2 regions of the Nocardioides sp. NPDC054178 genome follow, and region 1 is predicted to be linked to the other one. Evidence: riboswitches for the same ligand, from Rfam matches in the RefSeq annotation. Region 1 holds a riboswitch; the other holds the start of a gene.
The links. Region 1 has a riboswitch for glycine ahead of gcvP (aminomethyl-transferring glycine dehydrogenase). Riboswitches for the same ligand answer to the same signal wherever they lie in the genome.
Positions count from the first base shown of each region.

Region 2: linked by a shared signal. The riboswitch ahead of gcvT (glycine cleavage system aminomethyltransferase GcvT) and the one ahead of gcvP (aminomethyl-transferring glycine dehydrogenase) in region 1 are both predicted to bind glycine.

Region 1 covers NZ_JBVJKY010000003.1:628,400-638,814, forward strand. The annotation lists gene gcvP (aminomethyl-transferring glycine dehydrogenase) at 1-1,924, opposite strand, end outside; glycine riboswitch at 1,984-2,075, opposite strand; gene ACZ6WN_RS15655 (MerR family transcriptional regulator) at 2,157-2,774, opposite strand; gene ACZ6WN_RS15660 (MFS transporter) at 2,919-4,325, opposite strand; gene ACZ6WN_RS15665 (helix-turn-helix transcriptional regulator) at 4,467-5,303, shown strand; gene ACZ6WN_RS15670 (bifunctional nuclease family protein) at 5,326-5,793, opposite strand; gene ftsR (transcriptional regulator FtsR) at 5,858-6,610, opposite strand; gene ACZ6WN_RS15680 (FHA domain-containing protein) at 6,614-7,096, opposite strand; gene gcvH (glycine cleavage system protein GcvH) at 7,210-7,596, opposite strand; gene ACZ6WN_RS15690 (DUF881 domain-containing protein) at 7,690-9,024, opposite strand; gene ACZ6WN_RS15695 (small basic family protein) at 9,044-9,376, opposite strand; gene ACZ6WN_RS15700 (DUF881 domain-containing protein) at 9,373-10,302, opposite strand; gene ACZ6WN_RS15705 (CDP-alcohol phosphatidyltransferase family protein) at 10,295-10,415, opposite strand, start outside.
Region 2 covers NZ_JBVJKY010000010.1:105,549-115,963, forward strand. The annotation lists gene ACZ6WN_RS27865 (IclR family transcriptional regulator) at 1-378, shown strand, start outside; gene ACZ6WN_RS27870 (LLM class flavin-dependent oxidoreductase) at 433-1,440, opposite strand; gene ACZ6WN_RS27875 (Crp/Fnr family transcriptional regulator) at 1,596-2,276, shown strand; gene ilvD (dihydroxy-acid dehydratase) at 2,291-3,985, opposite strand; gene ACZ6WN_RS27885 (CobW family GTP-binding protein) at 4,078-5,112, opposite strand; glycine riboswitch at 5,228-5,323, shown strand; glycine riboswitch at 5,325-5,424, shown strand; gene gcvT (glycine cleavage system aminomethyltransferase GcvT) at 5,481-6,584, shown strand; gene gcvH (glycine cleavage system protein GcvH) at 6,605-6,976, shown strand; gene ACZ6WN_RS27900 (L-serine ammonia-lyase) at 6,978-8,420, shown strand; gene ACZ6WN_RS27905 (hypothetical protein) at 8,460-9,275, opposite strand; gene ACZ6WN_RS27910 (hypothetical protein) at 9,262-9,948, opposite strand; gene ACZ6WN_RS27915 (FBP domain-containing protein) at 10,005-10,415, opposite strand, start outside.

The sequences.
Region 1 (10,415 bases):
GCTTCGCCCGCAGGTCGTCGAGGTCGACGGTGCCGTCCTCGGACGACTTCACGACCTCGACCTTCATCCCGGCCATCACGGCCGAGGCGGCGTTGGTGCCGTGCGCGGAGGACGGCATCAGGCAGATGTTGCGGTGCCCCTGGCCCTGCGCGTCCAGGTAGCCACGGATCGCCATCAGGCCGGCGAACTCACCCTGCGAGCCGGCGTTCGGCTGGATGGAGACCTCGTCGTAGCCGGTGACCTCGGCCAGCCACCCCTCCAGCTCCCCGACGAGACGCGCGTAGCCGGCGGCGTCCTCGACGGGCACGAACGGGTGAAGGTCGGCGAAGCCGGGCAGCGAGATCGGCTCCATCTCGGTGGTTGCGTTGAGCTTCATGGTGCACGAGCCGAGCGGGATCATGCCCTTGTCGAGCGCGTAGTCGCGCCCCGCCAGCTTGTGCAGGTAGCGCAGCATCTGGGTCTCGCTGTGGTGCGCGTTGAAGACCTCGTGGGTGAGGTAGTCGGTGGTGCGGATGAGACCGTCGGGCAGCGCGCTGGCCGTGGTGCGGTCGATCTCATCGAGGTCCACCCCCGAGACGCCGAAGGCGTTGAGCACGGCCGACAGCGTCGAGCGGGTGGTCGCCTCCGAGGTGGAGATGCCGACGGTGTCGGCGTCCACGTGACGCAGATGTACGCCGAACCGGCGCGCCGCGGCGACGACATCGGCCGCCCGGCCGGGCACGGTGACACCGAGCGTGTCGAAGAAGGTCTCCGAGACCAGGGGAAGGCCGGCCGACCGGAGCGCGGCGGCCAGCACGGCGGCGTAGCGGTGAGTGCGGGTCGCGATCGTCTTCAGCCCGTCGGGGCCTTGGTAGACGGCGTACATCGAAGCGCCGACGGCCAGCAGCACCTGGGCGGTGCAGATGTTGGAGGTCGCCTTCTCGCGGCGGATGTGCTGCTCACGGGTCTGGAGCGCGAGTCGGTACGCAGGTCGGCCCTCGGCATCGACGGAGACGCCGACGAGACGACCGGGCAGGTGCCGCTCGATCCCCGCGTGGACGGCCATGTAGCCGGCGTGCGGGCCGCCGTAGAAGAGCGGGATGCCGAAGCGCTGGCTCGAACCGACGACGACGTCGGCGCCGAGGGTGCCGGGCGCCTCCAGGACGGTGAGGGCGAGCAGGTCGGCGGCCACGACGGCGAGGGCGCCGCGCTCGTGGGCGGCGTCGATGACCGGCTTGAAGTCGGGCACCCGGCCGGAGGCGCCGGGGTACTGCACCAGCACGCCGATCGCGTCACCCTCGGGCAGGCCCTGCGAGAGGTCGGCCACGACGACCTCGAGGCCCATCGCCTCGGCGCGCACCTTGACGACCTCGATCGACTGCGGGAGCGCGTCGGCGTCGATGACGAACGGGCCGGATCCCTTGCGGTTGGCGCGGTGCACCAGGGCCAGCGCCTCAGCGGCCGCGGTGCCCTCGTCCAGGAGCGAGGAGTTGGCCACGGGCAGACCGGTCAGGTCGCCGACCATGGTCTGGAAGTTGATGAGCGCCTCGAGGCGGCCCTGGGAGATCTCGGGCTGGTAGGGCGTGTAGGCGGTGTACCAGCTCGGGTCCTCGAGCACGTTGCGACGGATCACCGGCGGCGTCACGGTGGCGTGGTAGCCGAGCCCGATCATCGCCTCGCCGGGCTTGTTGGAGGCAGCGATCTCCCGGGCGAGCGAGGCGACCTGCGCCTCGCTCAGCGCGGCCGGCAGGTCCAGCGACTCGACCGAGCGGATCCCGGCCGGGACGGCGGCGTCCATCATCGCTGCTACCGAGTCGTACCCGAGCCGCGAGAGCATGGTCGCCTCGTCGGCTGCCGAGAGCCCGACATGGCGCTCCACGAACGGCGAGGCGGCGTCGAGCTCGGACAGAGTGGGTGTGTCGGACACAGTGGCTCCTGAGGGCATCTAAGACAACTCGTACGCCCTCCCCCTCTGTCACAGCATCGGCGCCGCTTCAGAGTTGCCTGGTCCGCACAGTCGTGGGTGCCTGAGAGTTTCCGGGGAGGAATTGCCCCTTCGGCGCCCCTTCGAAGAGGAGCTCTCCCGTGCGGGATGGTCAGCACCACCAGCATAAACGACCGGACCCCGAGGTCCCGCGTCTGCGGGGCCTCGGGGTCCGGTGTCGACTGAGTCCTGATCACCCGGCGTTGCGCGCGGCGCGGCGAGCGGAGAGCTCGTCGGACATCGAGGCGACCTGCTCGCCGTCCTCGGTCGTACGCTCGCTGGGGAGCTCGGAGAGCGTGCCCTCGATCTCGCGCCAGACGCCGCCGATGGCGATGCCGAAGACGCCCTGCCCGCCCTGGAGCAGGTCGATGACCTCGTCGTTGCTGGTGCACTCGTAGACCGAGGCGCCGTCGCTCATCAGGGTGACGCGGGTCAGGTCGTCGGTGCCCCGCTCACGCAGGTGCTGCACGGCAGCGCGGATCTGCTGCAGCGAGATGCCGGCGTCGAGGAGACGCTTGATGACCTTGAGGATCAGGATGTCGCGGAAGGAGTAGAGCCGCTGCGTGCCGGAACCGGTGGCGCCGCGCACGCTCGGCTCGACCAGACCGGTGCGGGCCCAGTAGTCGAGCTGGCGGTAGCTGATCCCAGCAGCGTTGCAGGCCGTCGGGCCGCGGTAGCCGGTGTCGCTCGGCAGGGGCGAGACATCGTCGGTGAAGAGAAGGCCCTGCTCGTCAGCCTGCTCCGCCGCGCGTTGCGCGTCGTCGGCGCCGTGGCCGGGCTTCTGCTCGTGGTCGAACACGATGTCCTCCATCGTCTACTCCGTTGTGCGTAACTCCACTCGGGGAATGAACGGCTGCGGCGGGGGGACCACATCGTTGGAGTTACAACAGAGACAACTACAAGGTAAGCGTCGCAAGGGCCCTGGTCAAAGAACCCCTCCGGCGTGTCGTTGGGGCTAACCCTCAAGTATAGCCTGAGACCTTCGACGCCTGGCGGTCGCGACCAGTGCGGTCAGCACCAGGACGACAGCTCCCACGAGGAGGCAGGCCCGCATCCCGGAGAGGGTGAGGATCCCGGTCGCACCGGCCCCCAGGCCCCCGAAGACGGCGACCGCGATCGCGCCGCCCGTCTGCCGGAACGTGCTCAGCGCGCCGGTGGCGACACCGACCCGGGCGGGCTCGACGGCGTCGATCAGGTCCGCGGTGACAAGGGTGATCGCCAGCGCGCCGCCGGTGGCGAGCGGGACCAGCAGGACGAGGACCGCCCAGACGGGCGTGGTCGTCGTGAGCGGGAGCAGGGCGAGCATCCCCACGGCCAGAATCAGCTGGCCGCCGACGATGAGTGGGCGCCGGCCGATGACGTACGCCAGGCGTGGGGCGAGCACGTTGGCGCAGGTGGTCAAGGCCGCCGGGATGACGAACATCAGCCCCGCCGCGGCACCGCTCCAGCCCCGCACCTGCTGGTAGTAGAGCCCGAGCAGGAAGATCCCGCCGTAGAACCCGAAGTTGATGCCGAACCCGGAGACCAGCGCGACCGCCACCCGGCCCCGAGCCACCAGGGCGAGAGGCAGCACCGGCGCCGCGGAGCGGCGCTCCACCACGACGAAGGCGACGACCGCCGAGAACGCGACCACCGCCGCGAGCACGGCGCCCGGGCGCCAGCCGCTGTGGCCGGCCTCGATGACGGCGTACGTCAGGGCGGACAGCGCGACCACCGCGAGCGCCTGGCCCGGCAGGTCGAGCGGTGCCCGGCGCCGCACCGGCCGGATCCGCAGGCCGGCCAGCAGGGTCACGACGAGGACTCCGACCGGCACGTTGACCAGGAACACCCAGCGCCACCCGGCGTACTCGCTCAGCAGGCCGCCGGCCACCGGACCCAGCGCCATCGCCGCCGATCCCCCGATCGTCCATACGGCGATGGCCTGTGCCCGGGCCCGCGCGGCGTCGTACGCCACCCGCACCAGCGCCAGCGACGCCGGCATGACCAGCGCCGCGGCAGCGCCTTGGAGCACCCGCGCCGCGATGAGCGCCGGCATCGCCGGAGCGGCGGCGCAGGCCACGGAGGCGAGGGTGAACAGCACGACACCCAGGGCGTAGGCCCGCACCGGGCCGACCCGGTCGGTCACCGCGCCGGCCGAGAGCATCAGGGCCGCGAACATCAACGTGTACGCGTCGACGACCCACTGCAGCCCGGCCATCCCTCCACCCAGATCCCGGTGCAGATAGGGCAGCGCGATGTTCACCGCGGACACGTCCACCGTGATCACGGTGAAGCCCAGGAGCGCGGCGAGCAGCGCTCGAACGCTTCCCGCCGGCGCGGTCGCCGGGCCTCCGCTCGACACCTCGTGGGCAACTGCAGTCATGGTGCTCCTCCTCCGGATCGCTGTGCCGAGGAGTCTTGCCTCGCCTCGCGCTCGGCGGCAGACCGCGCGATGCCGGGGTGTCACCAGGGGTGGGTGTGGCACGGCCCCTCACCCGGGCCGTGCCTGCGGCACACTGGTGGAATGAGCGACATGGCTTCGACCGAGCTCGGGCGCTACCTGCGCGCCCGCCGGGCGCGGGTCACCCCCGAAGAGGCGGGCCTGCCCGCCGGCACCGGCGTGCGGCGTACGCCTGGGCTGCGGCGCGAGGAGCTGGCCGCTCTCGCGGGTGTCTCGGTCGACTACTACACCCGGCTGGAGCGAGGACGCGAGACCAACCCGTCGACGGCGGTCCTGGACTCCCTGGCCCGCACGCTGCGGCTGACCGGCGATGCCCACCAGCGCCTGCACGAGCTGGCCGAGGTCGCCTCGGGACGCGTCAGCGTGCCCCAGGCCACGACCGACACGACCGTACGTCCCTCGGTGCTCGTCATGCTCGAGCAGCTGGGCCCGCTGCCGGCGTTCGTGTTCAGCAGGCACAACGACGTCCTGGCCGCCAACCTCCCGGCCCGGCGGCTCTACCCGGGCCTGTGGGACGGGCCCCGGGAGCACCGGAACCTGACGCGCTACCTGTTCCTCGACCCGGTGGGTCGCCACCTGCTCGACCCGTGGCACCAGACGGTGACCAGCTCGGTCGCCCACCTGCGCGCCGTCGGTGGCGCCGACGTCGACTCACCGCGGCTGGCGGCGCTGGTCGGCGAGCTGCTGCTCAAGTCGCCGGAGTTCGCCGCGATCTGGGAGCTCTACGACGTGTGCGAGCGCAGTGGCGGCACCAAGACCTTCGAGCATCCGCGGGTGGGCCGGATGACCCTCACCTACGAGGTCATGCAACTGGCCCGCACCGGCGGTCAGCGCGTGATCGTCTACCAGGCGCAGACCGACACGGTCGACGAGAAGGCGATGCTCGCGCTGAGCGAGTGATCGCGCCCCGTCCCGCCCAGCCTCAGTGGGACTCGAAGTCCTCGGGCGTGATCTCGTCGAGGAACTCGCGGAACTTCTCGATCTCGTCCTCCTGCTCGGCCGGGACAGCGAGCCCCGCCTCGTCGAGGACCTCGTCGGAGACCACGATCTTGGTGCCCGTGCGCAGCGCCAGCGCGATCGAGTCCGACGGTCGCGCGCTGACCTCGACGCCCGAGGCGAAGACCAGGTTGGCGTAGAAGACACGGTCGGTGACCGAGGTGATCTGCACCTCGGTCAGCTCGTTGCCGGTCGCCTCCAGCACGTCCTTGAGCAGGTCGTGGGTCAGCGGCCTGGGCGGCACCACGCCCTGCTGGGCGAAGGCGATCGCGGTCGCCTCCACCGCACCGATCCAGATGGGCAGATATCGCTCACCCGCCACCTCGCGCAACAGCACGATCGGCTGGTTGGAGGGCATCTCCACTCGGACTCCGAGCACATCGACCTCGCGCATGTCATCCACCCTACCCGCCTCAGGGTCGCGACAGCAGCCCGGTTGACCGGCGACACGAACCGAGTCAGCGGTCGCGCAGCCCCGACTTCACCAAGGTGGCGTGCAGACGGACCGCCAGCGAGGCGATCTCGCTGCCGATCTCCTCGGCCCGGCCCTGCGCTCCGGCGTTCCCCGGGCGCCTCAGCGGCGCCACGATCTGCTCGATGAGACCGACCTCGCGGTCGGCCGCAGCCTTCATGCCGCGCAGGTGACGGGGCTCGATGCCGAACTCGGACAGCTCCTTGGCCGTGCGCGCGATCGCGAGCGCGTCGGTGTCGTAGTGACCGCTGCGCAGCGGCACCACCAGCCCCATCTTCTCCAGCTCGGTGAGCAGCGCGTCGTCGACCTCGGCCACCTTGAGGAGCTCGCGCCGCGAGATCCGCATGCTGTCCGTACGCCGGAACGACTCCGCCCCCGGCGCGCCACTGGGCGTCAGGGCCACCGTCGGGACGGTGGGGACGGTCGGCTCGATCGCCGGCGGCTCCAGGCCGCGGTCGATCGCGTCGAGGTGCTCGCCGATGACCTTGAGCGGCAGGTAGTGGTCTCGCTGCATCCTCAGGACATAGCGCAGCCGCTCGACATCACGGCGGGAGAACTTGCGGTAGCCCGCGGGCGTACGCTCCGGCTTGATCAGTCCCTTGTCCTCGAGAAACCGGATCTTCGGGATGGTGACCGTGGGAAAGTCCGGACGCAGCTGGTCCAGGACCTGCCCGATGTTGAGCCGCTCCCCCGAGTCGCTAGCCGGCCGTTGAGGGTCAGGCATCGCGGCGGCGGCCATCGGCTACGCCCCTTCGTGCCCGGCGTAGAAGACGAGCCGGAACTTCCCGACCTGGACCTCGTCGCCGTCCTTGAGAACGACCTTCTCGATCCGGTCACGGTTGACGTAGGTGCCGTTGAGGCTGCCGACGTCGGAGACCTCGAAAGTGTCACCGGTGCGCGCGAACTCCGCGTGGCGACGCGAGACGGTCACGTCGTCGAGGAAGATGTCGCTGTCCGGGTGGCGGCCCGCCACCACGGTGTCCTGGTCGAGGAGGAAGCGGCTTCCGGCACCGGGACCGCGCTGCACGACGAGCATGCCGTTGCCCCGCGGCAGGGCCTCGACGGTGGCCGCCTCGATCGGGCTGAGCACCCGGTCGGAGGTGTCGGCGTCAGCCCCGAGCTGAATCGTCGAGGTCTGGTCGGTCCCGGTCAGGCTTACGCCACACTGCGAGCAGAACCGCGCTTCGTCGGGGTTCTGGCTGCCGCAAGCGGGGCACACGGACATTTTTGAGCTCCAGGTTCATCGAGGGCCAGGCACCTACCCTCAAGTGAACGTTGAGGGATGGTATCCGCAACCTATCAGGTCGGCCCAGGTGTTCGGTTCGGCTACACGGATTCTCAGGCGTCGAGCGATGCCTCGTACGCCGCGGCGTCGAGGAGGCTCTCCAGCTCGGCAGGATCCGAGGGTGTGACCTCGAAGAGCCAGCCACCGCCGTAGGGGTCGTCGTTGACCAGCTCGGGCGTGGCGTCGAGCGATCCGTTGACCGCGACGACCTCGCCGGAGATCGGCGCGTAGATGTCGCTGACCGACTTGGTCGACTCGAGCTCGCCGCAGCTCTCGCCCGACTTGATCGTGTCGCCGACGGCGGGCATCGACACGTAGACGATGTCGCCGAGGGCATCCTGGGCGTAGTCGGTGATCCCGATCCGTACAGAGCCCTCGGTCTCGCCAGGGTTGCGCAGCCACTCGTGCTCGCTGGTGTACTTCAGGTCCTCGGGGTACACGGCCGTCTCCTCTTCAGGCGTACTGGTCTGGCCGCGGAAGATCGTCCCGCGAGCCGGTTGTCGAAACCCTACTGCGCCGCACCGACGAAACCTTCAGCGGGACACGGTGTGAATCGACTCGATGTCGATCTTCTCCTCCGACTCCACCGTGACCTCCGCGCCCTGCTCCTCGAGCTGGTCCTGCGGGCCCTGGTAGAAGTCGATCGCGCCGGCCAGCGTGTCGGGCGGGCCGATCACCTGGAGACGGTAGGGCGGGCTGATCATCTCGCCGCCCACGTTGAGCCCCGACCCGGGCTGGCCGACCTCGATCGAGGACGATGCGACGAGGCGTACGGCCTCGCCGTCGGCCCCCTCGATCTCCATCGCCTCGGCACCGCTGGTGCGCAGCTCCTCGATCAGGTCGAGGAGCGCGGTCAGCCGCAGCGGGTCGGCGCCGGGGTCGATCTCGATCGTGATCCCCGGACCGCTGACCGGCACGGTCCCGGCGATCACCCGCAGCGTGTCGACCTGCTCCTCGGCACGCTGGAGCGCGGTCTGCTGCTGGAGCGTCTGGTCCTCGAGCTCGTCGCGCGTCGCCTCGAGCTCCTCGATCTGCTCCTGGGCCTTCTGCGTGGTGCCGGCCAGGCCGGAGAGGATGTCGATCAGCTCCTGCTCGCGCAGACCGGCGTACGTCGAGTCCTCGGTGTTCGTCTGCACCTGCACCACGGCGCCATAGCCGAGCACGCAGAGCAGGACCGCCACGGCCACCTGGCCGCGCCGGAAGTGGGTGAGCGCGTCGAAGAGGCGCGCGCGACCGACCAGCGGGGCCGGCTCCTCCTCGGGCTCGTCGGCTGCCTCCGACGTGACCGGCTCCGGGGTCTTCGGCGGCTCCTCGGCGGCAGCGACCTCGTCGGGTTCATCGGCCTTGTCGTCCACCTCGGCCGCCGGCTCCTCCGCCTCGGCGGCCTCGAGCGGCTCGGCAGGCTCGACGAAGTCGACGGGTTCGACAGGCTCGACGGTGTCGGAATCTGGCGCGTCGGCAGGCTCCTCCGCCGCGGCCACATCCTCGACGTCGTCGGTGGTATCGGCGGGCTCGACCGGCTCGTCGTCGGTGACCTCGGTGTCGTCAGACCCCTCGGGCTCACTCTCCGAAGCGTCCTCTGCCGCCGGTGCCTCAGGCTCCTCGACGGCCGCCTCCTCGGACGGCGCGTCGTCGGTCTCGGCCTCGGCGGGCGCAACCGTCTCGGACGCCTCCTCGGTCTCGGCCTCGGCCGTCTGCGCCGTCTCCGCAGCCTCCGCGGACTTCGCCGGCGCCTGCTCGGCCGGCGGCGTACCTTCGTCCGAGGCATCGGGCGTGGCGACGTCCTCGGTGACGGTCTCCTCCGCGGGCGCGGCGGGCTTCGCCGCTGCCTTCTTCGCGGGGGTCCGCTTGGCCGCGGTCCGCTTCACCGGCGGCCTCCTCTTCCGGTCAGGCATGGAAGATGTGCCTCCGGATGGCTGCGACGTTGGTGAAGATGCGGATGCCGAGGACGACGATGACGCCGGTGGAGAGCTGGCCGCCGACGCCGAGGCGGTCGCCGAGGTAGACGATGCCCGCGGCGATGACGACGTTGCTGATGAACGAGACGACGAAGACCTTGTCGTCGAAGATGCCGTCCATGAACGCGCGCAGCGCACCGAAGACGGCGTCCAGCGCGGCGACGACGGCGATCGGCAGGTAAGGCGCCAGACCGACAGGCACCTCGGGCTGGAAGAACAGTCCCAGCACGATGCCGATCACTAGGCCGATGACGGCGATCATTCTTCGCGGTCCCCTTCGCTGTTCTCTTGCTTGTCTTCGTCGGTGTTGTCGTTGGGCTTCGCTGAGCCCTGGGAGCCCTTGTCCTCGGACTTGGCCCCGAGGTGGGTCAACTCCAGCAGATCAGGCGGCGCCGCGGGAAGGGTGAGCCGGTCGATGTTCTCGACGTCGTAGGGCATCCCGTAGTCCTGCGTCGTGGTGTGGATCATCGCGCCCGAGACCGTCTCGGCGAAACGTGCGGCCAGCGTACGCGTGTCGCCGATGGCCGAGACCTCATAGGGCGGCGAGAGCGAGACGTCGTTCATCCGCAGGGTCGCGCCGGAGGTGATCACGCCGCTGCGTGGGGTGACCCGCTGGCCGTCGACGGCGACGGCGGTCGCACCCGCCTGCCACAGCCCGTTGATGATCACGGCGAGGTCGTAGTCGCGCACGGTGCCGCCCTCGCTGCCGTCGGCCGCGTTGTCGATCGTGATCCTGATCCCCGGGCCGGTCACCGGCGCGAACCCGGTCTCCTCCGCGGTCGCCGCAGCCGACGAGGACGCCGACTCGGCCCGCGAGCCGAGGGCGTTGAGGGCCGACTCGCGGCTCTGGTTGTCCGCGCGCAGCTCGGAGATCTGCTGGTGCAGGTCGGCGATCCGGTCCTGGCGCTGCTCGATGCGGTCGACCAGGACCTGCCTGCTGGTCTGGCGGATGTCCTCGTTGCGGGAGGTCTGCACCGCGGCGGTGGTGGCCAGCAGCGCGAAGAGTCCCACGACCACCATCGCCCACACGCCCGGCCGGCGACGCCGGGGCGGCTCCTCCGTCGCGGGCTCGCGACGCGCGGCGGCGGCCATGTAGTCGGAGTCGATCGACTGGTCGGTGATGCGGTCCAGCAGCGGCTTGGTGACGTAGGCGCGCAGGTCCTCGGAGCCGGGGATCTGGTCAGGCACGGGCCGCACCGCCCTTCTCCAACGGCGGCGTGGTGGCCATCAGGCGACGCACCTCCTGGGCGTAGAGGACCAGGCTCCACCACAGCAGCAGGATGCCCCACAGCGCGAAGGCC
Region 2 (10,415 bases), on a different contig from region 1:
ATCCGCTCGCACGTGCTCCACGAGGGGATCCGGTTCCCGCTCGGGGTCGCCTCGGCGGGCCTGGCGATCCTGGCGCTCATGCCCGAGCCGCGGCGCGAGGCCTACCTGGCCCGCACCGACCTCGTCCCGGCCTACGGCGAGGAGCACTCGGCGTCCGCTCTGCGAAAGCGCATCGCCGCGACCCGCGAGCGTGGCTTCGCCGTCAACCCCGGCCTGATCGTGGTCGGCAGCTGGGGCCTGGGTGCCGCGGTCTTCGACGCCCACGATCAGCCCTACGGTGCGCTGAGCATCACCGGCATCGAGGCCCGCCTCGCGCCCCCGCGCCAGGCCGAGCTCGGCCGTCTCCTCCTCGAGGCCGCCCATACGCTGACACGCTGACCACGACCCGCCGAGTCGGCGCGTCATGACGAGCCGACTCGGCAGAGATTTCGGTCAGGACGAGCCGACTCGGCGGTGGGTGGATGCGGTCATGATCTGGGCGAGCGCGGCGTCGGAGGCGAGCTGGGCGTCGCGGTCGTAGGTCGAGGTGAAGGCGAGGAGCTCGTCGGCTCCGGTGGCCTCGGACAGCTGGTCGAGACGGCGCCGGACGGTGTCGGCCGAGCCGGCGGTCGTCCGCGCGAGATGCGCGTCGACCCGCTCACGCACCTGGTTCGACCAGGTCTGCGACCGGATCGCCGCGACCGGCTCGAGCGGGCCGAACTCGCCGGTCTGCCGCGACCTGGCCATCGCCCAGGCCTCGGGCAGCGCGAGCTCGGCGGCCTCGGCGTCGGTGTCGGCGACGAGCACGTCGACGGAGATCATGACCGAGGGTTCAGAAGTCCGCGAGGAGGGCCGGAAGTCCTTCCGGTACGCCCCCAGCACCTCATCCAGCCGCGGGCTGTCCAGCACCGGACCGCCCAGGACCACCGGCAGCCCGAGCCGCGACGCGAGCGCGACCCCGCGCCCCGTCGCGAGCACGAACATCGGGATCTGCTGGGCGGCCGCCGGCCGCGCCGTCACCGCCGCGGTGCGGTCGAGGTAGCCGCGGAGCTCCTCGATGTCCTCGGCGAACGTGTCCGGGTCGTCGAGATCCTGCCGCAGCGCGCGGCGTACGGGCGCGGTGAAGCCGAGCGTGCGCCCCAGCCCCAGGTCGAGACGGCCCGGGTAGAGCGCGTCGAGCATGAGGAACTGCTCGGCGACGACCAGCGGTTGATGGTGCGGCAGCATCACCCCGCCCGACCCGAGCCTGATCGTGGACGTGTGCACGCCGAGCGCACCGAGCAGGACCGGCGGCGACCCCGACGCGATCCCGGCCACGGCATGGTGCTCGGCGACCCAGAACCGGTGGTAGCCGAGCCGCTCGGCGGCCACCGCCCGCTCGATCGTGTGGGTCAGCGCAGCGCCCTCGGCGTACCCCGCCCGGGTCCGGGACCGATCCAGCATGGAGAGCTTCACCCTCATCACAACGACGCGAGGGCCTCGCGCCTTCCCGACGGGAAGGTGTGGCGAAGAACGCACTCGACAGGCGTGCGATGCGGGACACACATCCGCTGTCGGAGCCGCCGGTCTCGGTACGCTGATGGCTTCGGCCACATGACGACAGGAGCGGCTGGGTAATGGATCAGGACGTGCTTCGGCACGCACCGCTTTTCAGCGAGCTGGACGACGAGTCGATGACGGCGCTGCTCGCGATGATGGGCCAGACACGCCTCAGGCGCGGCGAGGTGCTGTTCCACGAGGGAGATGCCGCCGACCGGCTCTACGCCGTCGTGGCGGGCAAGGTGAAGCTGAGCCGGGCCGCGGCCAACGGACAGGACAGCCTGCTGGCGATCCTCGGGCCTGGCCAGGTGTTCGGCGAGCTGTCGCTCTTCGACCCCGGCCGGCGCTCCTCGACGGTCACGGCCGTCACCGACGACGTCGAGCTGGCCTCGCTGTCGCACGACGACCTGCTGGGCCTGCTCGACGGTCGCCCGAGCGTGACGCGCGGGCTGCTCGCCCTGCTGTCGGGTCGTCTGCGCCGGGCCAACGACGTGATCGGCGACCTGGTCTTCGCGGACGCGCCCCGCCGGGTGGCGAAGGCCCTGCTCGACCTCGCCGAGCGGTTCGGTCAGGAGACCGAGGACGGCCTCCACGTACGCCACGACCTGACCCAGGAGGAGCTCGCGCAGCTCGTCGGCGCGGCTCGGGAGACGGTCAACAAGGCGCTGGCCGACTTCGCCGCCAAGGGCTGGGTCAAGCTGGAGTCACGCGGAGTGATCATCACCGACATGGAACGGATCGTGCGCCGCGCCGGCTGAGGCGCGGGCCGCGGTCAGCTCGTGACGGCGCCGACCGCGGCCGACTGCACGGTGCGGCGGTACTTGCCGAGCACACCGCGACGGTACTTCGGAGGCAGCGGCTCCCAGCCGACCTTGCGACGCTCCAGCTCCTCGGGGTCCACGTGGACCTCGAGGGTGCGGTTGAGGACGTCGAGGACGATGGTGTCGCCGTCGCGGACGAAGGCGATCGGCCCGGCGTCGACGGCCTCCGGGGCGATGTGGCCGACGCACAGGCCCGTGGTGCCCCCGGAGAACCGGCCGTCGGTGACGAGCAGGACGTCCTTCCCGAGACCGGCACCCTTGATGGCACCGGTGATGGCGAGCATCTCCCGCATGCCGGGTCCACCCTTGGGGCCCTCGTTGCGGATGACCACGACATCGCCGGCGACGATGCGACCCTCCTCGAGGGCGTCCATCGCCGCCCGCTCCCCGTCGAAGACCCGGGCGGTGCCGCGGAAGACCGTCTCGTCGAAGCCGGCCGTCTTGACGACGGCACCGTCCGGCGCGAGCGAGCCCTTCAGGATGGTGAGGCCACCGGTGCGGTGGATCGGCCGCTCGAAGGTGTGGATCACGTCGTCGTCGAGCGCGGGCGGGCTCAGCTCCGCGAGGTTCTGCGCCATGGTCTTCCCGGTCACGGTGAGGCAGTCGCCGTGGAGCAGCCCCGCGTCCAGGAGCGCCTTCATCACGACCGGGATCCCGCCGATCTTGTCGACGTCGTTCATGACGTACTTGCCGTACGGCTTGAGGTCGGCGAGGTGGGGCACCTTCTCGCCGATCCGGGTGAAGTCGTCGAGGGCCAGGTCGACCTCGGCCTCGTTGGCGATCGCCAACAGGTGGAGGACGGCGTTCGTGGAGCCGCCGAGAGCCATGACGACGGCGATGGCGTTCTCGAAGGCCTCCTTGGTCATGATCTGACGCGCGGTGATGCCCTTGCGCAGCAGCCCGACGACCGCCTCGCCGGAGCGGTGGGCGAAGCCGTCGCGACGTCGGTCCACCGCGGGCGGAGCCGCCGAACCGGGCAACGACATGCCGAGCGCCTCGGCGACAGCGGCCATCGTGTTGGCGGTGTACATCCCCCCGCAGGCGCCCTCGCCCGGACAGATCGCCTTCTCGATGCGGGTGACCTCGTCGCGGCTCATCTTGCCCGCGAGACAGGCCCCGACCGCTTCGAAGGCGTCGATGATCGTGACGTCGCGGCCGTCGAGCTGCCCGGGCATGATCGAGCCGGCGTAGAGGAAGACCGAGGCGAGATCGAGCCGGGCGGCCGCCATCAGCATGCCGGGCAGCGACTTGTCACAGCCCGCGAGCAGCACGGAGCCGTCGAGCCGCTCGGCGTTCATCACGGTCTCGACCGAGTCGGCGATGATCTCGCGCGAGACCAGCGAGAAGTGCATGCCCTCGTGGCCCATCGAGATTCCGTCGGAGACGGAGATGGTGCCGAACTCCAGCGGATAGCCGCCGGCCGCGTGAACGCCGTTCTTCACCGCCTTCGCGAGCCGGTCCAGGGACAGGTTGCAGGGCGTGATCTCGTTCCACGACGAGGCGACGCCGATCTGCGGCTTGGCGAAGTCGTCGTCTCCGAGGCCGACCGCGCGCAACATCCCTCGCGCAGCGGTGGCTTCCAGGCCGTCGGTGACGGCGCGCGACCTGGGCTTGATGTCAGGCGTGTCGGTGCTGGGCTGGTTCACATCTACGAGGCTAGCTGCTCAGCACGCCGGGACGGCGCGACTGTCGTCGATGTCCTCACACTTCGCCGTACGTCGCGGGCCGAGGCCGCTGGTCAGAGGCTGACCCGGACCAGCTGGCGCAGCCGGCGAAGACCCTCGGTGCTCGGCCGTTCGGCCGGGGCCAGGGCGTCGGCGAGGCGCTGCCGCACCGCGTCGGTCTCGAGCTCCAGTCCGATGGCCACGAGCTCGCTCGCCGGGCCGGGCGTCCGCGCCGCCGCGACATGGGCGCTGCGGCCGACCAGGTTCACCTGGTAGCTGCGCGGGCCCTGGCCGGTCGCGACGGCGACGGTCCCCTTGACCCGGTACGCCGTCGCCGGCGGCTCCTCGAGCAGGTCGACCAGCCGCGCCGGCTCGATGGTGCCCGGGGTCGTCACGGTGACGGCCCGGGCATGCTGATGGGCCTCGTGCGAGGCGGCCGCCTCGCGCAGCAGCGCCGCGATCGGCAGCTCGTCGGGCGGGTCCTCGGGCACCGCGGCGTCGTAGACGAGCCGCGGGTCGATGCGGCCGCCCACGGCGTACGCGATGTGGACCTCGGGGTTGTGCTCCCGCACGCGCCGCTCGATCCGGGCCAGGACCTCGTCCCGCTCAGGAGCCGGCACCAGGTCGGTCTTGTTGACGACGACCAGGGACGCGGCCGCGAACCTGACCGGCGCCGGGCCCCGGCCGTCGTCGAGGGTGTCGAAGTAGGCCGAGGCGTCGACGACCTCGATGAGCCCACCGCGGCGTACGCGCTCGACGCCGCTGAACCGGACCAGCCGGGCCAGGGTGCCGGGCTCGGCGAGCCCGCTGGCCTCGACGATGACGACGTCGAGCGCGAGCCGCGGGTGGGTCAGCTTCTCCAGCGCGTCGTCGAGACCGCCGGCGTCGGGCAGGCAGCACAGGCAGCCGCCGGCGATCGAGGCCGGCTCGTCGATCTGGCCGGTGACGAGGCCGGCGTCGACGTTGATGTCGCCGAAGTCGTTGACGACCACGCCCACCCGGGCACCGGGCTGGCGCAGCAGATGGTTGAGCAGGGTGGTCTTCCCGGACCCGAGATGGCCGGTGAGGATGACCACGGGGACCCGGGTGCTGGCGTTGGTCGGTGGCACCGCGCCATCGTAGAGCGGGTGAGAACAGTTCCCGTTAGTGGGTGTCGAGGTGCCCGGATCTTGACGGCCGAGGTGGCCAGACCTAGGTTTGCCGCACAACTTCACATCCGCCACTTGAACCGCAGCGGGAGAGTCCTTGCCCATCCCGGGTGAGGCGCCGAAGGAGCAAACCTCCCCAGAATCTCTCAGGCCCACTGACCGCTGTGGTGAGGCGACCTCTGGAAAGTCAGGATCCGACGGTCCTGCACCCACGGTGCAAACCGCCCCGACGTGGCGGTGAAGCTCTCAGGTAGCGATGACAGAGCGGGGAGGTCACCCGTCCACGGGTGCCGCTGTCGGCACCCACCAACAGGGAGCCTCCCGCACACATGACCTCACCCGTCGCTACCCCTCTGCATGAGATCCACCAGGCGCTCGGCGCCTCGTTCACCGACTTCGCCGGCTGGAGCATGCCGGTCCGCTACGGCTCGGAGACCGCCGAGCACCACGCGGTACGCACCACCGCGGGCCTCTTCGACCTCTCCCACATGGGCGAGATCGAGGTGACCGGCCCCGAGGCGGGACGCGCCCTCGACCACGCCCTGGTCGGCCGGCCCTCGGCGATCGGCATCGGCCGCGCCCGCTACTCGATGCTCTGCGCCGAGGACGGCGGCATCATCGACGACCTCGTCGTCTACCGGCTCGAGCAGGAGCGCTACCTGGTCGTCGCCAACGCGAGCAACGTCCACGTGGTCGCTCCGGCGCTGGCCTCGCGGGCCGAGGGGTACGACGCCGCGGTCCGCGACGCCTCCGCCGAGTGGGCGCTGATCGCGGTCCAGGGACCCGCCTCGGCTGAGATCGTCGCGGCCCTGACCGACCTCGACGTGCCCGCCCTGCGCTACTACGCCATCGACGCCGGCACGGTCGCCGGGGTCGACGTCCTGCTCGCCCGCACCGGCTACACCGGGGAGGACGGCTTCGAGATCTACTGCGCTCCCGCGGTGGCCGTCGCTGTCTGGGAGGCGCTCACCGAGGCCGGTACGCCGCACGGGCTCCTCCCCGCCGGGCTCGCCTGCCGCGACACCCTCCGGCTCGAGGCGGGCATGCCGCTCTACGGCCACGAGCTGACCCGCGACACGACGCCCTTCGAGGCCGGCCTCGGCCGGGTCGTCTCCTTCGACAAGCCCGACGGTTTCGTGGGGGAGGCCGCCCTGGCCGTACGCCGGGACGTTGGCCCGCGCAGCGTGCTCGTCGGCCTGGTGGCCGCCGGGCGCCGGTCCCCGCGGGCCGGCTACGCCGTGGTCGACCCGGCCACCGGCGACGAGGTCGGCACCGTCACCAGCGGCTCCCCGTCGCCGACCCTCGGCCACCCGATCGCGATGGCGTACGTCCGGCCCGATCTCGCGGTCGCAGGCACCAAGGTCCAGGTCGACGTGCGCGGCAGCCGCGAGGACGCCGAGATCGTCGACCTTCCCTTCTACTCCAAGAAATGAGCCGAGAGATGAGCGCAGCCATGACCAACCCGACCCACCTGTCCTACACCGCCGAGCACGAGTGGCTCGAGACCCGCGGCGACCTCGCCCGCGTCGGCGTCACCGCCTTCGCCACCGAGGCGCTGGGCGACATCGTCTTCGTCGAGCTGCCCGAGGTGGGCACCAAGATCACCGGGGGAGAGAGCTGCGGTGAGCTGGAGTCGACGAAGTCGGTCAGCGACCTGTTCGCGCCCGCCGACGGCGAGGTGCTCGAGGTCAACGCCGCCGTGGTCGAGGACCCCGCGCTGATCAACAGCGACCCGTTCGGTGCCGGCTGGCTCTTCGAGATGCGCATCTCGAGCACTGCCGACCTGCTCGACGCCGCGGCCTACGACGCGTTGATCGAGGAGTGACGTGACCGCCGAGGTCGCCGGCTCCACGGCCGTCGCGACCGCGTTGAGCGCCTTCGACCTCTACTCGATCGGGATCGGGCCGTCGTCCTCGCACACCGTCGGGCCGATGCGGGCCGCGAAGATCTTCGTCGACGGCCTCGTCGCGGACGGTCTCCTGGATGCGGTGAGGCGGGTGAAGGCCGAGCTGTACGGCTCTCTCGGAGCGACCGGCCACGGCCACGGCTCCGAGGGTGCGGTGCTGCTCGGCCTCGAGGGGGAGGAGCCGGCGACCGTCGACACCCGAGCCTCGTCCGCGCGGGTGGCGGCCATCCGCGAGGCCGGCGAGCTAGCGCTCGGCGGCCACCGATCGATCGGCTTCGACAACGCCACCGACCTGGTCATGCATCGGCGCAAGAGCCTGCCGGGCCACCCCAACGGCATGGTGTTCACGGCGTACGCCGCCTCGGGTGAGGTGCTGCGCGAGCGCACCTACTACTCCGTCGGCGGCGGCTTCGTGGTCGACGAGCACGCGGTGGGCGCCGCGCGGGTGGTCCCCGACCGCTCGCCCGTACGCTTCCCGTTCGCCACCGGTGCCGAGCTGCTCGACACCTGCGAGCGGGAGGGGTTCCGGGTCTCCGACCTCATGCTGGCGAACGAGCTCACCTGGCGTACGCACGCCGAGATCCGCGCCGGTCTCCTCGAGATCTGGCACGTGATGGCGGCCTGCGTGCAGGCCGGCTGCGACCGTGATCCGGTCACCGACGGCGTACTTCCCGGTGGTCTGCGGGTCCCGCGCCGGGCGCCGCTGCTCCACCGCGACCTGGCCTCCGGCGCCGGTGCCCAGGATCCCTTCCGGGTCATGGACTGGGTCAACCTGTTCGCCCTGGCGGTCAACGAGGAGAACGCCTCGGGCGGTCGGGTCGTCACCGCGCCCACCAACGGCGCGGCCGGCATCGTGCCCGCCGTCCTGCACTACTGGGTACGTTTCGTGGCGCCGCCGGCCGGCCTGGACGAGGCCGCGATCGAGGACGGCATCGTCCGGTTCCTGCTCACCGCGGCCGCGATCGGCATCCTGTGCAAGACGAACGCCTCCATCTCCGGCGCCGAGGTCGGCTGCCAGGGCGAGGTCGGCTCGGCCTGCGCGATGGCCGCCGGCGCCCTGTGTGAAGTCCTCGGCGGCACACCCGAGCAGGTCGAGAACGCCGCCGAGGTCGGCATCGAGCACAACCTCGGCCTCACCTGCGACCCCGTCGGCGGCCTGGTGCAGATCCCCTGCATCGAGCGCAACGCCATCGCCAGCGTGAAGGCCATCAACGCCGCCCGCCTCGCCCTCAACGGCGACGGCTCCCACAAGGTCAGCCTCGACAAGGCCCTGAAGACCATGCGCGAGACCGGCGCCGACATGAAGGTCAAGTACAAGGAGACCTCCCGCGGCGGCCTCGCGGTCAACGTCATCGAGTGCTGAGCCGTGACGGCATGACCTACGAGGTCAGCTCGGTCCGGGTCAGTCCTCGGCCGTGAGGATCTCCAGGGCTGTCGCGGCGTCGATCCGGTCCCGGCCGGTCAGTGCGGTCCAGGAGATGTCGTCCGGGGTGAGCCGGGTGCGCAGTGTCTGGAGCCGGGATCGGTCGGAGCCGGTGAAGCCCTCGCGCTCGGCGAACGGGTCCTCGATGCAGGCAAGGAGGGCCACGGCGTCGCGCAGGTGCCGGTCACGCTCGCGGGAGTCGGTCTTGTAGGCGGCGGCCTTCAAGATGAGTGCGCCGAACGCGCTGGGCACCGAGACTGTGGTGACGGTGCCGGGCTCGATCTCCACACGTGCGTTGATAGTGCGCCGCAGTGCTTGCGTGCCACCCTCGATGCGGACCATGTCACGTCCCGCGAGCCGCTCGGTGACCTTCGGAGCGTGGTGGTCGGAGACCAGGACGTCGACTAGGTCCTCCGGTTCCTGATCGTGACGGCTGGCGACCAGATCGATCTTGCTGGTACCGCGGTAGAAGCGGTGTGCGGTGTTGTCACGCGGATCGACGGCCGAACGCAGGTCGTAGCCGAGGGAACGCAGTGCGGTCGCGGTCTCGGAGGCGACGCCGCGGGAGGTCTCGATGTGCAGCACGATGTCGACATCGTTGGTCGGGCGTACGATGCCCAGGCCGTGGTGGATTGAGTGCAACTGGGTCATCAGGCCGCCGACCAGGGTCCACTTGTCGGTCGGCAGCACCGTGGCGATCTCGGCGACGTTCGGCCACGGGTCGGTCCATCCACCGACGGCGGTGGCGATATCGACGGTTGGGCGCTCGATGCCCGGGTGCTTACTGTCCGACATTCTCGCGGAACAACTCCAACCGGCGGATCAGAACTTGCTCTCCCACGCCCCGCTCGCGCGGGTCGAGGGAGGTGGCGGCGTCGACGGCGGCGAGCGTTCTGTTGAGGCGTGCCAGGTAGGTGATGAAGTCGATGTCCATCGTGGTGTAGCGCAGGGTGATGGACCCGGTGGTGTCCTCGCTCAGCCGATGGCGGCTCACGAGGTCGGAGAGCCGGTCTGCATGGATGTAGCCGTCGACGACGGTGTCGTCCTCGACGAGCCCCAGCCGCTGGCGGCCGGGGATGACGAGCTCCTCGCGGACGCGCCCGATGACGGAGCGGTGGCCGGACCACGTGGTGACCGTCGCGCGGTCGCGCAACCGGATCGCCAGTTCGGTCGGGTCGGTGATCTCCCGCAGGGTGGCGCGGAGCCGGTACTTCTGAACATCCCCGAGGTCCCTCGGCGCCGCGCCGGAGAGCATTGCGATCGCTCCCCAGGCAGTGCGCTCGGCCCAGGTCCGTGTCCGGCCCGAGCCGCGCTCGGCGCGATAGCGCTCTACCGATGTGCGGTCGAAGATGCCGCGGGCGACGCGGGTGATGGACCCCGTTTCGGCGAGGACGCGGACCTGGCGCGCTTCGACGCCCAAGAGGTTGGATACCTCTTGGGTCGTCAGGATGTCACCCCTGAGTGCCATAACAGAATACTGCCTCTTCCGGTTGTTATCTGTAAACCGGGAGCGTGGTCGGGATCTCAGGCGGGCCGGAGCACTCGCGCGACGAACGAGTCGAGGTTGCCGAGGAGCCGGTCGACCTTCTGCTCGACGCTGAGGGTCTCGTGGACGACGGGGGAATCGAGCTTGCGCTTGTTGCGCGCCTTGAGGGAGCAGTCGAGGTCGGCGCAGATGTAGGTGCCGACCGAGTTGCCGTCCTGCCCGGAGCGCCCGGCACGCGAGGCGACCAGCAGCGCGACGTCACCGACCGACGTACACAGCGCACACATCGTCTTCCGCGGCCCTCGCGTCTCGCGTGAGGCCCGCAGGGCGACCCCGCAGAGCCTGCGGTCGTGCTCGGTGACGAGGTAGTGGTTCTGCGGCGCCTTGGGGTCCTGCCAGCCGAGGTAGTCGAGGTCGTCCCACGGCCGTTCGGCCAGGTCAGCGGGCAT